DNA from 3 places in the Streptomyces sp. NPDC127129 genome. Region 2 is predicted to be linked to each of the others. Evidence: riboswitches for the same ligand, from Rfam matches in the RefSeq annotation. Region 2 holds a riboswitch; each other region holds the start of a gene.

The links. A riboswitch is a leader RNA that binds a small molecule or an ion and turns the genes downstream of it on or off. The one in region 2 is predicted to bind cyclic di-AMP.
Region 1: linked by a shared signal. The riboswitch ahead of ACFVGW_RS32990 (M23 family metallopeptidase) and the one ahead of ACFVGW_RS30770 (M23 family metallopeptidase) in region 2 are both predicted to bind cyclic di-AMP.
Region 3: linked by a shared signal. The riboswitch ahead of ACFVGW_RS19640 (transglycosylase family protein) and the one ahead of ACFVGW_RS30770 (M23 family metallopeptidase) in region 2 are both predicted to bind cyclic di-AMP.

What each region holds. Positions count from the first base shown of each region.
Region 1 is NZ_JBHXTV010000023.1:18,924-23,084, forward strand. Features, by position in the region: gene ACFVGW_RS32985 (PrsW family intramembrane metalloprotease) at 65-1,381, shown strand; gene ACFVGW_RS32990 (M23 family metallopeptidase) at 1,401-2,486, opposite strand; cyclic di-AMP (ydaO/yuaA leader) riboswitch at 2,498-2,645, opposite strand; gene ACFVGW_RS32995 (PP2C family protein-serine/threonine phosphatase) at 2,858-3,976, opposite strand.
Region 2 is NZ_JBHXTV010000019.1:119,965-124,125, forward strand. Features, by position in the region: gene ACFVGW_RS30760 (pitrilysin family protein) at 1-978, shown strand, start outside; gene ACFVGW_RS30765 (M16 family metallopeptidase) at 1,005-2,372, shown strand; cyclic di-AMP (ydaO/yuaA leader) riboswitch at 2,586-2,752, shown strand; gene ACFVGW_RS30770 (M23 family metallopeptidase) at 2,765-3,550, shown strand; gene ACFVGW_RS30775 (GntR family transcriptional regulator) at 3,722-4,161, shown strand, end outside.
Region 3 is NZ_JBHXTV010000009.1:287,596-291,756, forward strand. Features, by position in the region: gene ACFVGW_RS19630 (cytochrome P450) at 1-12, shown strand, start outside; gene ACFVGW_RS19635 (transglycosylase family protein) at 192-1,169, shown strand; cyclic di-AMP (ydaO/yuaA leader) riboswitch at 1,429-1,604, shown strand; gene ACFVGW_RS19640 (transglycosylase family protein) at 1,608-2,303, shown strand; gene eno (phosphopyruvate hydratase) at 2,624-3,910, shown strand; gene ACFVGW_RS19650 (septum formation initiator family protein) at 4,009-4,161, shown strand, end outside.

The sequences.
Region 1 (4,161 bases), on a different contig from region 2:
AGGAAGCGGCCGAAGACGGAGAACCCCGTCGCGAGTGTCGGTCCCGCTGGTTAGGGTCGCTGACGTGTCGAACCGCGTCCCCGTCCCCACACGGGACACCGAAGAGCCGGACTTCCCGGCCGTCCCGGACCGCGCCCAGTGGCGCTACAGGCCTCGTCGCGCCTTCTGGCGCAGCAGGGTGGTCCGGGCGGTCGCCGTGATCACCGTGCTCGCGCTCTGCGCGCTGGTGATCCTGGCCATCGTGCGGGAGCAGACCGGGACGGAGGGCTTCCTCGTCGGGCTCGCGCTGGCCGTCCTGCCCGTTCCGCTGCTGCTGGCCGCGTTCCGCTGGCTGGACCGGGTCGAACCGGGCCCCTGGCGCAATCTGATCTTCGCCTTCGTCTGGGGCGCCTTCGCCGCGACGCTCGTCGCGATCCTCGCCAACTCCTTCGCGGTCCGCTGGATCGCGACCGCCACCGCCGACCCCGCCTCCGCCGAGTCCCTCGGCGCGACGGTCGTCGCGCCCGTCGTCGAGGAGAGCGCCAAGGCGGCGGCGATCCTGCTGATCTTCCTCTTCCGCAGGCGGCACTTCACCGGTCTCGTCGACGGCGTGGTGGTCGCCGGATTCACCGCCACCGGCTTCGCCTTCACCGAGAACATCCTCTATCTCGGCAACGCCTTCGGCGAGGACCAGGACATCGGCTCCGGCGGCCTCGGCGCCACGACCGCGGGCACGTTCTTCGTACGGGTCGTGATGTCGCCGTTCGCGCATCCGCTCTTCACGGTCTTCACCGGCCTCGGCTTCGCGTTCGCCGCCCTCGCCACCTCCCGGCACAGGTTCCTGCGGCTGCGCCGGATCCTGCTGCCGCTCGCGGGGCTCGTCCTCGCCATGGGCATGCACGCCCTGTGGAACGGCTCCGCGACCATCCTCGGGCCGCTGGGCTTCATCCTGGTCTACGGCATGTTCATGGTGCCCACGCTCGCCCTGCTCACCTGGCTCGCGATATGGAGCAGGCAGCGCGAGCTGCGCACGATATCCGGGCAGCTCCCGGCGTACGCGGCGGCCGGGTGGCTCTCGCCCGCGGAGCCGCTCGCGCTCTCCTCGATGCGGGCCCGCTCCGTGGCCCGTGACTTCGCCCGCCGTACGTACGGCAAGCCGGCCGCGGCGGCCGTCGGGGAGTACGAGGCGTTCGCGACGACCCTCGCCTTCCTCCGCCATCACGCGCAGCGCGGTGCGGCGGGGCCGGAGTTCAGCGCGCGCGAGCAGGAGCTGCTCCACCACCTCTGGCAGCGCAAGGCGGTCGCCTCCCCCGCCCTGACGTACGCGGCGCGGGCGACGGGCCGCGTGTGGGCGCCGCCGCAGTACCTCGACTACGGCGGCTACAACCCGTACCGGAGCTAGCCGGACACCTCTGGGCCGACTAGACCGAGATGCCCTTGCCCGCCAGCCAGGCCGCCGGGTCGACGCCCGCGCCGCCCGGGGTGTGGACCTCCAGGTGGAGGTGCGGTCCGGTCACGTTGCCGGTGGCGCCCACGCGGCCGATGGTGTCGCCGGTGCCCACGGTCTGGCCGGCGCTCGCCGTCATCGAGGACAGGTGCGCGTACCAGACCTCCGTACCGTCCTCCAGCTCCAGGACGATCCGGTAGCCGTAGGAGCCGGACCAGCCCGCCGACTTGACCGTGCCGCCGTGCACCGCCTTGACCGGGGTGCCGGTGGGCGCCGCGAAGTCGAGGCCGGTGTGGTAGCCGGAGGACCACATGGAGCCGGACTGGCCGTACGTGGAGGTGAGGGTGTACGAGGACGTGGGCAGGGCGTAGCTCGCGGCGAGCTTGGCCAGGCGCTCCGCCTCGGCCTTCGCCGCGGCGGCCGCCTCGGCCTTCCGCTTCTCCTCGGCCGCGGCCTTCTCCGCCGCGTCCGCCTTCGCCGCCGCCTCGGCCGCGGCCTTCTCGGCCGCCGCCTTCTCCGCCGCGGCCTTCTTGTCGGCGTCGGCGGAGGCCTGCTGCTGCTCGGCCTGCTGCATGATGCGGGCGCGCAGAGCCTCGCCGGCGTCCGCCGTCGAGGCGGCCGGGGAGCCCGCGGCCTTCTCGGCGCTGTCGGCCGGGAGGGCGAGGGTGGCCGTGAGCGGCTGCGGGTTGTTCGTCCCGGAGTCCGTGCCGTCCTCGTCGGAGATGAGCTGCCCGACACCGGGCAGCTCGGAGGCGTCCGGCAGGTTGAGGTCGGGGAGGGAGATCGAGACCGGGGGCTTGTCCTTGGCGGTCGCCATGCCACCCGCGCCGACGGCCGCGATGACACCGACACCGAGGACGGTGGAGGAGCGGGCGAAGCCGGAGCGCTGCTTCACGACACGGTGACGTCCGCCCGAACGGGCCTGCTGGCGAAGGGAGTCCTCGGTGGGGTTCCACTCCCCCCACGTGGCCGTGTCGTCGTCCGTCCCGGCGGCGTTTGAAGCGCCGAACGCGTGGAACCCGTCAGAAAGACCCTCGGGAGCAGGGGTGTTGGACGCCACGGAGGCGTACTCCTTTCCTTCCTTCTCGCCTACCGGGTTAGCTGACGGGTTCGGAGCAGGAAGGTCTCCTACGGGCGGTGCCGCACGGGTGCGACGGTGCCCGATTCACCCCAAGTGATGGTTCCCCGGTTCCCTTTCAGGATTCGGCGCGTGCGCACGGTGCCGTCTCTGGCGACGACTGGGACGACCGCGCTGCGTTATCGAACGTTAATAGACACGAGGGCCGGATTCCAAGCTGTTCCCGTTGATCATTAACGCGATTGATCTGGTAGGGACCGATTTGATCCCGCTTCAGTACGGACCAATGAGGAGCCCATCGAACTGACGGTTCGTCAATTGTTATCTCAGCGGTACCTCACGACTACGGATGGTCACGGCACCACGGGCATCGTCCTGCGCCGCTCCGGCTGCCCCGCCGCGGGACGGCTCACCGCGAGCAGCGCCATGTCGTCCGTGGAGCCGCCGCCGGTGTACCGGCGGACGTCGTCGACCAGGGCGTCGAGCAGTTCGTCCGGCCCCGGGAAGATCCGGCCGGCCAGCCGCTCGGCCGGATCGTAGAAGGCCCCCGAGGAGTCGCGCGCCTCGGAGAGCCCGTCGGTGTAGAGGAGCAGCGTGGCGCCCGGCGGGTAGGGGGCCTCGTCGGCCCGGTCCGGCCAGGCGGCCAGCTCGCCCATGCCGAGCGGCAGTGCGGGCTCGGTCGGTTCGAGGTGGGCCAGCCCGCCGTCCGCGTACAGGAGGAGCGGCTCGGGATGGCCGCGGTTCACCATCCGTACGCGCCCGTCGCCGCGCGGGATCTCGGCGAGGACGGCGGTGGTGAACCCCTCGAAGGCGTCGAGGCTGGACCGGCGCGTGCCCTCCCGCGCCAGCGCCCTCTCCAGCCGCTGGGCGACCCCCTCCAGCGTGGCCTCCTGCTCGGCCGCCTCCCGGAAGGCCCCGATCACCACGGCGACCGCCTCGACGGCGTCGAGCCCCTTGCCCCGGACGTCACCGACCACGAGCCGCACCCCGTACGGCGTGTCCTGCACGGCGAACAGGTCGCCGCCGATGAACGCGTCCGCCTGCGCCGCCTCGTACCGGGCGGCGACCTGGAGCCCGCCGATCCGCTCGGCGGGCGTCGGCAGGACGGCCTTCTGCGCGGTCTCCGCGATCACCCGAGCCGAGGCGAGCCGCTCGCCGCTGCGCAGCACGACCCGGTTCACCAGCAGGGCGAGGGCGGAGACGGTGACGACCGTCAGCGTCTCCGTGAGGGAGGGGACCTCGCCGGCGGTTCCGTTGTAGAGGTGCAGCCCGACGCTGGCGAGGACGGCGGCGATACCCGTGAGCAGCGTCGTGAGCACGGAGAAGAACGGGGCGGCGAGGAGCGGCGCGGCCGAGAACATCGGGGCGGCCGTGTAGGCGGGCGGGGTGGAGAGGTCGAAGACGACACCGCCGAGGATCAGCAGCGGAGGCAGGGCGCGGAGGAACCGGCGGGCCCGCTCGGCCCGCGGCAGAGGCCGCCCGTTGCCGTTCCCGTTCCCGCTGCCTGTCCCGTATCCGGCCCCGTTCCCGTATCCGGCCCCGTTCCCGTTCCCGGCCCCGTTCCCGTTGCCGTGTCCGGCCCTGTTCCCGTTGCCGTGTCCGCGCCCGTCACCGTTCCCGCGTCCGCGCCCGGTCCCGCCTCCGCTCCCGGTCCCTT
Region 2 (4,161 bases):
CTGGACGACGAGTCCATGGAGAACCAGCGGGACGTCGTCAAGAACGAGCGCCGCCAGCGGTACGACAACGTGCCCTACGGCACGGCCTTCGAGAAGCTGACCGCGCTGGCCTACCCCGAGGGCCACCCCTACCACCACACGCCGATCGGCTCCATGGCCGACCTGGACGCGGCGACGCTGGAGGACGCGCGGGCCTTCTTCCGCACGTACTACGCGCCGAACAACGCGGTCCTCTCGGTCGTCGGCGACATCGACCCGGCGCAGACCCTGGCCTGGGTCGAGAAGTACTTCGGCTCCATCCCGTCCCACGACGGCAAGCTGCCCCCGCGCGACGGCACGCTGCCCGAGGTCCTCGGGGAGCAGCTGCGCGAGGTCGTCGAGGAGGAGGTCCCGGCCCGCGCGCTGATGGCCGCCTACCGGCTTCCGCACGACGGCACGCGCGAGTGCGACGCCGCCGACCTCGCCCTGACCGTCCTCGGCGGCGGCGAGTCGTCCCGGCTCCACAACCGTCTGGTCCGCCGCGACCGTACGGCCGTGGCCGCCGGCTTCGGTCTCCTCCGCCTGGCCGGCGCGCCCTCGCTCGGCTGGCTGGACGTCAAGACGTCCGGCGGGGTCGAGGTGCCCGAGATCGAGGCCGCCGTCGACGAGGAGCTGGCCCGGTTCGCCGCCGACGGCCCGACGCCCGAGGAGATGGAGCGCGCGCAGGCCCAGTTGGAGCGCGAGTGGCTGGACCGGCTCGGTACGGTCGCGGGCCGCGCCGACGAACTCTGCCGCTACGCGGTCCTGTTCGGCGACCCGCAGCTCGCCCTGACCGCCGTCAACCGGGTCCTCGACGTCACCGCCGAGGAGGTGCGGGCCGTCGCCGCGGCCCGGCTGCGCCCGGACAACCGCGCGGTGCTGGTCTATGAGCCGGTCGGCACCGAACAGAACGACGCCGAGACGGCCGACAGCGACGAGGAAGAGGGAGCGGACCAGTGACCGACGCTGCCGCGTCTTTGACGAGCATGACGTTCCACCCGCAGCCGGAGCCGGGCACCGCCAGGCCCTGGGCCTTCCCGGCCCCGGACCGCGGAGCGCTGGACAACGGCCTGACGGTGCTGCGCTGCCACCGCCCCGGCCAGCAGGTCGTCGCCGTCGAGATCTTCCTCGACGCGCCGCTGGAGGCCGAGCCCGCGGGTCTCGACGGTGTCGCCACGATCATGGCCCGCGCGCTCTCCGAGGGCACGGACCAGCACACCGCCGAGGAGTTCGCGGCCGAGCTGGAGCGCTGCGGCGCCACGCTCGACGCGCACGCCGACCACCCGGGTGTACGGGTCTCCCTGGAGGTCCCCGTCTCCCGGCTGCCCAAGGCGCTCGGGCTGCTCTCCGAGGCCCTGATCGCCCCGGCGTTCCTCGAGACCGAGGTCGAGCGCCTGGTGCGCAACCGGCTCGACGAGATCCCGCACGAGGCGGCCAACCCGGCCCGCCGGGCGGCCAAGCAGCTCTCCAAGGAGCTCTTCCCGGCCGACTCGCGGATGTCCCGGCCGCGCCAGGGCACCGAGGAGACCGTGGAGGCGATCGACGCCGCCGCCGTCCGCGCGTTCTTCGACGCGCACATGCGTCCCTCCACGGCCACGGCCGTGGTCGTCGGCGACCTGACCGACGTGGACCTGGACAAGGTGCTCGCCGAGACCCTCGGCGCCTGGACGGGGAACACCGCCGAGCCCCGCCCGGTCCCGCCGATCACGGCCGACGACACCGGCCGCGTGGTCATCGTCGACCGCCCGGGTGCCGTCCAGACCCAGCTGCTGATCGGCCGTGTCGGCGCCGACCGGCACGACCGCGTCTGGCCGGCCCAGGTCCTCGGCACGTACTGCCTCGGTGGCACGCTCACCTCCCGCCTGGACCGTGTCCTGCGCGAGGAGAAGGGCTACACCTACGGTGTCCGTGCCTTCGGCCAGGTGCTGCGCTCCGACGGCGAGGGCAACGGCGCCTCGATGCTCGCCATCAGCGGCTCCGTCGACACCCCCAACACCGGCCCGGCACTTGACGACCTGTGGAAGGTGCTGCGCACCCTCGCCGCGGAAGGCCTGACGGACGCCGAGCGTGATGTGGCCGTGCAGAACCTGGTGGGCGTGGCGCCGCTCAAGTACGAGACCGCCGCCTCGGTCGCCGGGACCCTCGCCGACCAGGTCGAGCAGCACCTTCCGGACGATTTCCAGGCGCAGTTGTACGCGCGCCTCGCCGAGACCGGCACGGTGGAGGCGACGGCCGCGGTCGTCAACGCCTTCCCCGTGGACCGTCTCGTCACGGTGCTCGTGGGTGACGCCTCGGAGATCGAGGAGCCGGTGCGCGCCCTCGGTATCGGGGAAGTGACCGTCGTCACCGGCTGATTGAGCCGTCGCGCCGCCGCGTCCGGCGGCAGAGGAGGACCCCGACGTCACGGTACGTCGGGGTCCTCCTCTTTGTCCGTATTGCAGCAGAGGGTGGGCGTATGCCCTGTGGCATGTCTTACAAACGGCCGTGTCTGTTTGGTTATTGAAAGATGGTCCGCATACCGTCAATCCGGCTGTTCGCCAGTTGCACTCCGCCGCACCCGCGGCATCGGACAGTCATCGCCGAGTCCCCGTCAGGCGTGAGCCTGGGGAGCCGGGGACCCACACGAAGTCCCTGGGGTGAATCGGACGCCTTCGCATCCCTGCGGAGGGGCCCGTAGGAGACCTTCCTGCTCCGAACCCGTCAGCTAACCCGGTAGGCGAGAAGGAAGGAAAGGAACAGCCCCTACATGGCGTTCACCCGTGCCACCGGGAAGCACCGTGGTCCGAGCCGTCTGTCGCGCCGCAGCGCCGGCATCGCCGGCGTCGCGACCCTCGCCACGACCGGCGTCATCGGAACCCTCGCCTCCCCGGCATTCGCCGTCGACGCGGACGCTGCCCCCTCCGTCGAGGACACCGGGCTGACCCAGATCATCGCCGCCGACTCGCTCGCCGCCACCGTCGACGCCCAGGCCGCCGCCCAGGAGCGCGAGGCCGCCGAGGCCGAGGCGAAGCGCAAGGCGGAGGCCCGCGCCAAGGCCGAGGCCAAGCGCAAGGCGGAGGCCCGCGCCAAGGAGATCCGCGAGGCCAGGGAGCGCGCCGCCCGTGAGGCCGAGCGCAAGCGCCTGAACTCCTTCCAGCTCCCCGTGGCCGGCTCGTACGTCAGCACCGGCTACAAGACCGGCGGTGCGCTCTGGTCCTCGGGCAGCCACTCCGGTGTCGACTTCCACGCCGCCTCCGGCACCAAGGTCGTCTCCGTCGGCTCCGGCACCGTCGTCGAGGCCGGCTGGGGCGGTGCGTACGGCAACAACGTCGTCATCCGGATGAACGACGGCACGTACACCCAGTACGGTCACCTCTCCGCCATCAGTGTCGGGGTCGGCCAGTCCGTCACCCCGGGCCAGCAGATAGGCATCTCGGGCTCGACCGGCAACTCCACGGGTCCGCACCTCCACTTCGAGGCCCGCACCACCGCCGAGTACGGCTCCGACATCAACCCGATCGCGTACCTCCGTGCGCGCGGTGTGAACGTCTGACCGTTCGAGGTCTTTCCCGGCTTCTCAGAAAAGCCCCGGCTCGTACCGAGCCGGGGCTTTTCGCTGACCAAAAACATATCCATGGTTCCTGCGGAGCCGTCGGAAACAATGCCCTGCTGCAATAGAGTCGCCGGAGAACCGGTTTCGCGCGGATCAAGGCGGAGGTCGAACATGCGCATTCCCGCGCACTCTGTATGCACGGCGATCCGGGACGACATCGTCACCGGGGTCTTCGAGCGCGGCAGCCGGCTGACCGAGGAGCAGCTCGCCCGCCGGTACGGAGTCTCCCGCGTCCCCGTCCGCGAGGCGCTGCGCACCCTGGAGTCAGAGGGCTTCGTGATCACCCGCCGCCACGCGGGAGCCCAGGTCGCCGAGCCCACCGAGCAGGAGGCGGCGGACCTGCTGGACGTACGGTCCCTGCTGGAGCCGCTGGGGGCCGCGCGCGCCGCGCAGCGCCGCACCGAGGCGCACCTCAAGGTGCTGCGGGGCCTGGTCAGGCTGGGGCAGGAGCGGGCCAGGCAGGGCCAGGCGGAGGACCTGCGGCCGCTCGGCGGCTGGTTCCACGAGACGCTGGCCCAGGCCTCGGGCAGCCCGGCGCTCACCGCCCTGCT
Region 3 (4,161 bases), on a different contig from region 2:
TTGGGTGACTGACAGACCGTCAATATTGTGACTTTCGCGTGATCTCCGCTGCATCGACTTGTTACTGACGTTCGAATGCCGCTACGTTCACCGTCACCTCAGCAGTCACGCGAAAGGCCCTCCCCATGCGCTCCGGGAACGGACGACACCGCAGACCCCGCCAGGCCCCCGCCATCGTTGTCGCCGCAGGCGTGACGGGATCGGCCCTGGCGCTTCCCCTCCTCGGTGCGGGCTCGGCGTCCGCCGCCGACGCCGCCACCTGGGACCGGGTGGCCGAGTGCGAGTCGGGCGGCCTGTGGAGCGCCCACTTCGGCAACGGGCTCTACGGAGGTCTGCAGTTCACCCAGGAGAGCTGGGAGCGTCACGGCGGTCTCGACTACGCGACCAGTGCGGACCTCGCCAGCCGCGCCCAGCAGATCGCGGTGGCGGAGAAGGCGTTCGCCGCGGGCGACACGCAGTGGGCGACCTGCGCCCCGATCGCCGGCCTGACGAAGGACGGCGCCAAGCCGGACGTCGACCCGGGCCCGGCGGTGAAGCCGGTGGAGCCCACGGGCCCCCTCCCCGAGTCGAACCGGACCGCGGGCCTGCCGACCGGTTCCGAGACGACGTCGCCCGACGCCGACGCCTCCGAGACCGCCACGCCGGGCAGGGGCAACGGGAAGGGGAACGGAAGCGGTGACGGGGCGGGTGAGCCGTCCGCCACACCCGAGACGTCCACCACGCCCACCGCGCCGAGCACGTCGGAGACCCCGGGCACGGGGAAGCACCGCGGTGACGCGGCTCCGGAGGAATCGGTCAATCCGGGCGAGAGTGGCGAAAAGGGTCGCCACGCCGCGCCGACTGACACCCCGACATCCGACGCGGACGCCGAGGCGGGCGTGCCGGAGCAGGGCAACAAGGGCGAGAAGGGCAACAAGGGCGAGAAGGGCAATAAGGGCTCTTCCGGCAGTTTGGACAACACCGCTGCTCAGGACATATCCGGGGCGATCGGTGAATACACCGTCAAGTCGGGCGACAGTCTCTCCGAGATCGCCCAGCAGAACGAACTCCCGGGCGGCTGGGGCGCCCTCTACGACGCCAACCGTTCGACGGTCGGTGCCGATCCGGACCTGATCCTCCCTGGCCAGAGCCTCGACCTCGGCCTCGGTTCGGCTGCGAACCAGGGGTAGTTCAGGGCCGTATGTCCGGTTCTGCGCCAGTGAGACATGGGTCTCTTTGTCTCAACTGGCGCGTCCCGTCCATAAACTCGGCTTCCGTCACCTCTCACCTGCGTAAACACCCTTCGTCCCCTGGCGAGTAGGGGTGAAATGTCCGACCTGGGCCTCTTTGAACTTCCCCCGGGTCTGTGTCTACGGTCAGGACCGCTCGCCACCGCGGGCCCCGTCGACCGAAACGCCGAATCCTGCCGTCGGCCGATGGGAACAGTCGTCGCGTCAAGCGCCGTAGGCAGGAGCGGGGGACCCAAGGTAAGTGCCGCCCCCGGCCGTTGAGACAGACGGCCGGAGGACCGGCTTGGGGTGAAGCCGCGCGCAAGGTCGCGCGGCCGGGCAACTCACATGGCCCGAACCCGACAGCTCACCTCGCAGGCGTCGGTGAGGAGAAGTTCCATGCTGTTTTCCGCCAAGGGCAAACACCGTCGTGCCTCCAAGGCCACCCGCGCCGTCGCTCTCGCCGGTATCGCCGGTGTCGCCGTCGCCGCCCCGCTGATGACCGCCGGTTCGGCCTCGGCCGCCACGGCCTCCGAGTGGGACAAGGTCGCCCAGTGCGAGTCCGGTGGCAACTGGTCCATCAACACCGGCAACGGCTACTACGGCGGCCTGCAGTTCTCCGCCTCCACCTGGGCCGCCTACGGTGGCACCGCCTACGCCGCCACCGCCGACCAGGCCTCGAAGTCGCAGCAGATCACCATCGCCGAGAAGGTCCTCGCCGGACAGGGCAAGGGTGCCTGGCCGAGCTGCGGCGTCGGCCTCTCCGGTGCCGCCTACACCGGTGGTGCCGCCGAGAGCGCGCCGGCCGAGCCGGCCGCCCCGAAGCAGGAGCGTCAGGCCGAGCAGCCGACGACCCGCAGCGAGACCCGGACCGCGCCGAAGAAGGCCGAGTCCAAGAAGACCGTCACCACCCCGACCGGCAAGAAGGTCAAGAAGGGCGACGGCGAGTACAAGGTCGCCGCCGGCGACACCCTGAGCACCATCGCCGCCGCCCACGACGTCAAGGGCGGCTGGGCGAAGCTCTTCGAGCTCAACAAGGACGTCGTCGAGGACGCCGACCTGATCTACCCGGGCCAGCAGCTTCACCTGAAGTGAGGCCCGCGGCCCGCGTGAGTCCGGCGGCTCACACGGGTCCGACGACCCTCCCGCGGTGACCACCCCGGTCCGGAGCGCTCTTCCCCCGTGCGCTCCGGGCCGGGGTTCCGCGTTCCCGGGCCCGGGGGCGGGGCCCCGCGGAGTTACCGCCGAGTAGTTCTGGGGCGCTTTGGCCGTGGATGCGTGCCCTTGGGTCCTTTTTCGTCCCACGGGGCGGGCGCCCGGCGGGCGGGAGCCCCGGAGCCGGTTAGGCTCTTGTCGCAAGGCCAAAGCGACCCTGCACCGCAAGCGTCACATCTAGCGTCACATCCCAGAAGGAGATGCTCGTGCCGTCCATCGACGTCGTCGTAGCCCGGGAAATCCTGGACTCCCGAGGCAACCCCACGGTCGAGGTCGAGGTCGGCCTCGACGACGGCAGCACCGGCCGTGCTGCCGTTCCGTCCGGTGCCTCCACCGGTGCGTTCGAGGCCATTGAGCTCCGTGACGGAGACAAGAACCGCTACCAGGGCAAGGGCGTCGAGAAGGCCGTCCTCGCCGTGATCGAGCAGATCGGCCCGGAGCTCGTCGGCTACGACGCCACCGAGCAGCGCCTCATCGACCAGGCCATGTTCGACCTGGACGCCACGGACAACAAGGCCTCCCTCGGCGCCAACGCCATCCTCGGCGTCTCCCTCGCCGTCGCGCACGCCGCGTCCGAGGCCTCCGACCTCCCGCTCTTCCGCTACCTCGGCGGCCCGAACGCGCACCTGCTGCCCGTTCCGATGATGAACATCCTGAACGGCGGCTCGCACGCCGACTCCAACGTGGACATCCAGGAGTTCATGATCGCGCCGATCGGCGCGGAGTCCTTCTCCGAGGCCCTGCGCTGGGGCACCGAGGTCTACCACACCCTCAAGTCCGTCCTGAAGACCAAGGGCCTGTCCACCGGCCTCGGCGACGAGGGCGGCTTCGCCCCGAACCTGGACTCCAACCGCGAGGCGCTCGACCTCATCCTGGAGGCCATCAAGCAGGCCGGCTACGTCCCGGGCAAGGACATCGCGCTGGCGCTCGACGTCGCCGCGTCCGAGTTCTACAAGGACGGCTCGTACGAGTTCGAGGGCAAGTCCCGCTCGGCCGCCGAGATGACCGAGTACTACGAGGAGCTCGTCTCCGCGTACCCGCTCGTCTCCATCGAGGACCCGCTGTTCGAGGACGACTGGGCCGGCTGGAAGGTCCTCACCGACAAGCTGGGCACCAAGGTCCAGATCGTCGGCGACGACCTCTTCGTCACCAACCCGGAGCGCCTGGCCCGCGGCATCGAGGACGGCGCCGCCAACGCGCTGCTCGTCAAGGTCAACCAGATCGGTTCGCTGACCGAGACCCTGGACGCCGTCGAGCTGGCCCAGCGCAACGGCTTCAAGTGCATGATGTCCCACCGCTCCGGCGAGACCGAGGACGTCACCATCGCCGACCTCGCCGTCGCCACCAACTGCGGCCAGATCAAGACCGGCGCCCCGGCCCGCTCCGAGCGCGTCGCCAAGTACAACCAGCTCCTGCGCATCGAGGAGATCCTCGACGACGCGGCCGTCTACGCCGGCCGCAGCGCCTTCCCGCGCTTCAAGGGCTGATCGCCGAGAACCCTCGGTTCCGTACGTCCCCGCACCCGGTCCCGTACCGTGTGCGGGGACGCACGCGTTACGGGACGACACAGGGGAGGCGACTGGAGATGGCCGCGAAGGACCGGGACCGGTTCTCGACCGCGACCAGGATCAGGCTGCTCGGCGAGCAGACCGCCGCCCGTGTCTACCGCTCCCAGACCCGCCGTCAGGCGCGCCGCTCCCGGCTCACCGGACGGGCGGCCTTCCTCGCCCTGGTGGTC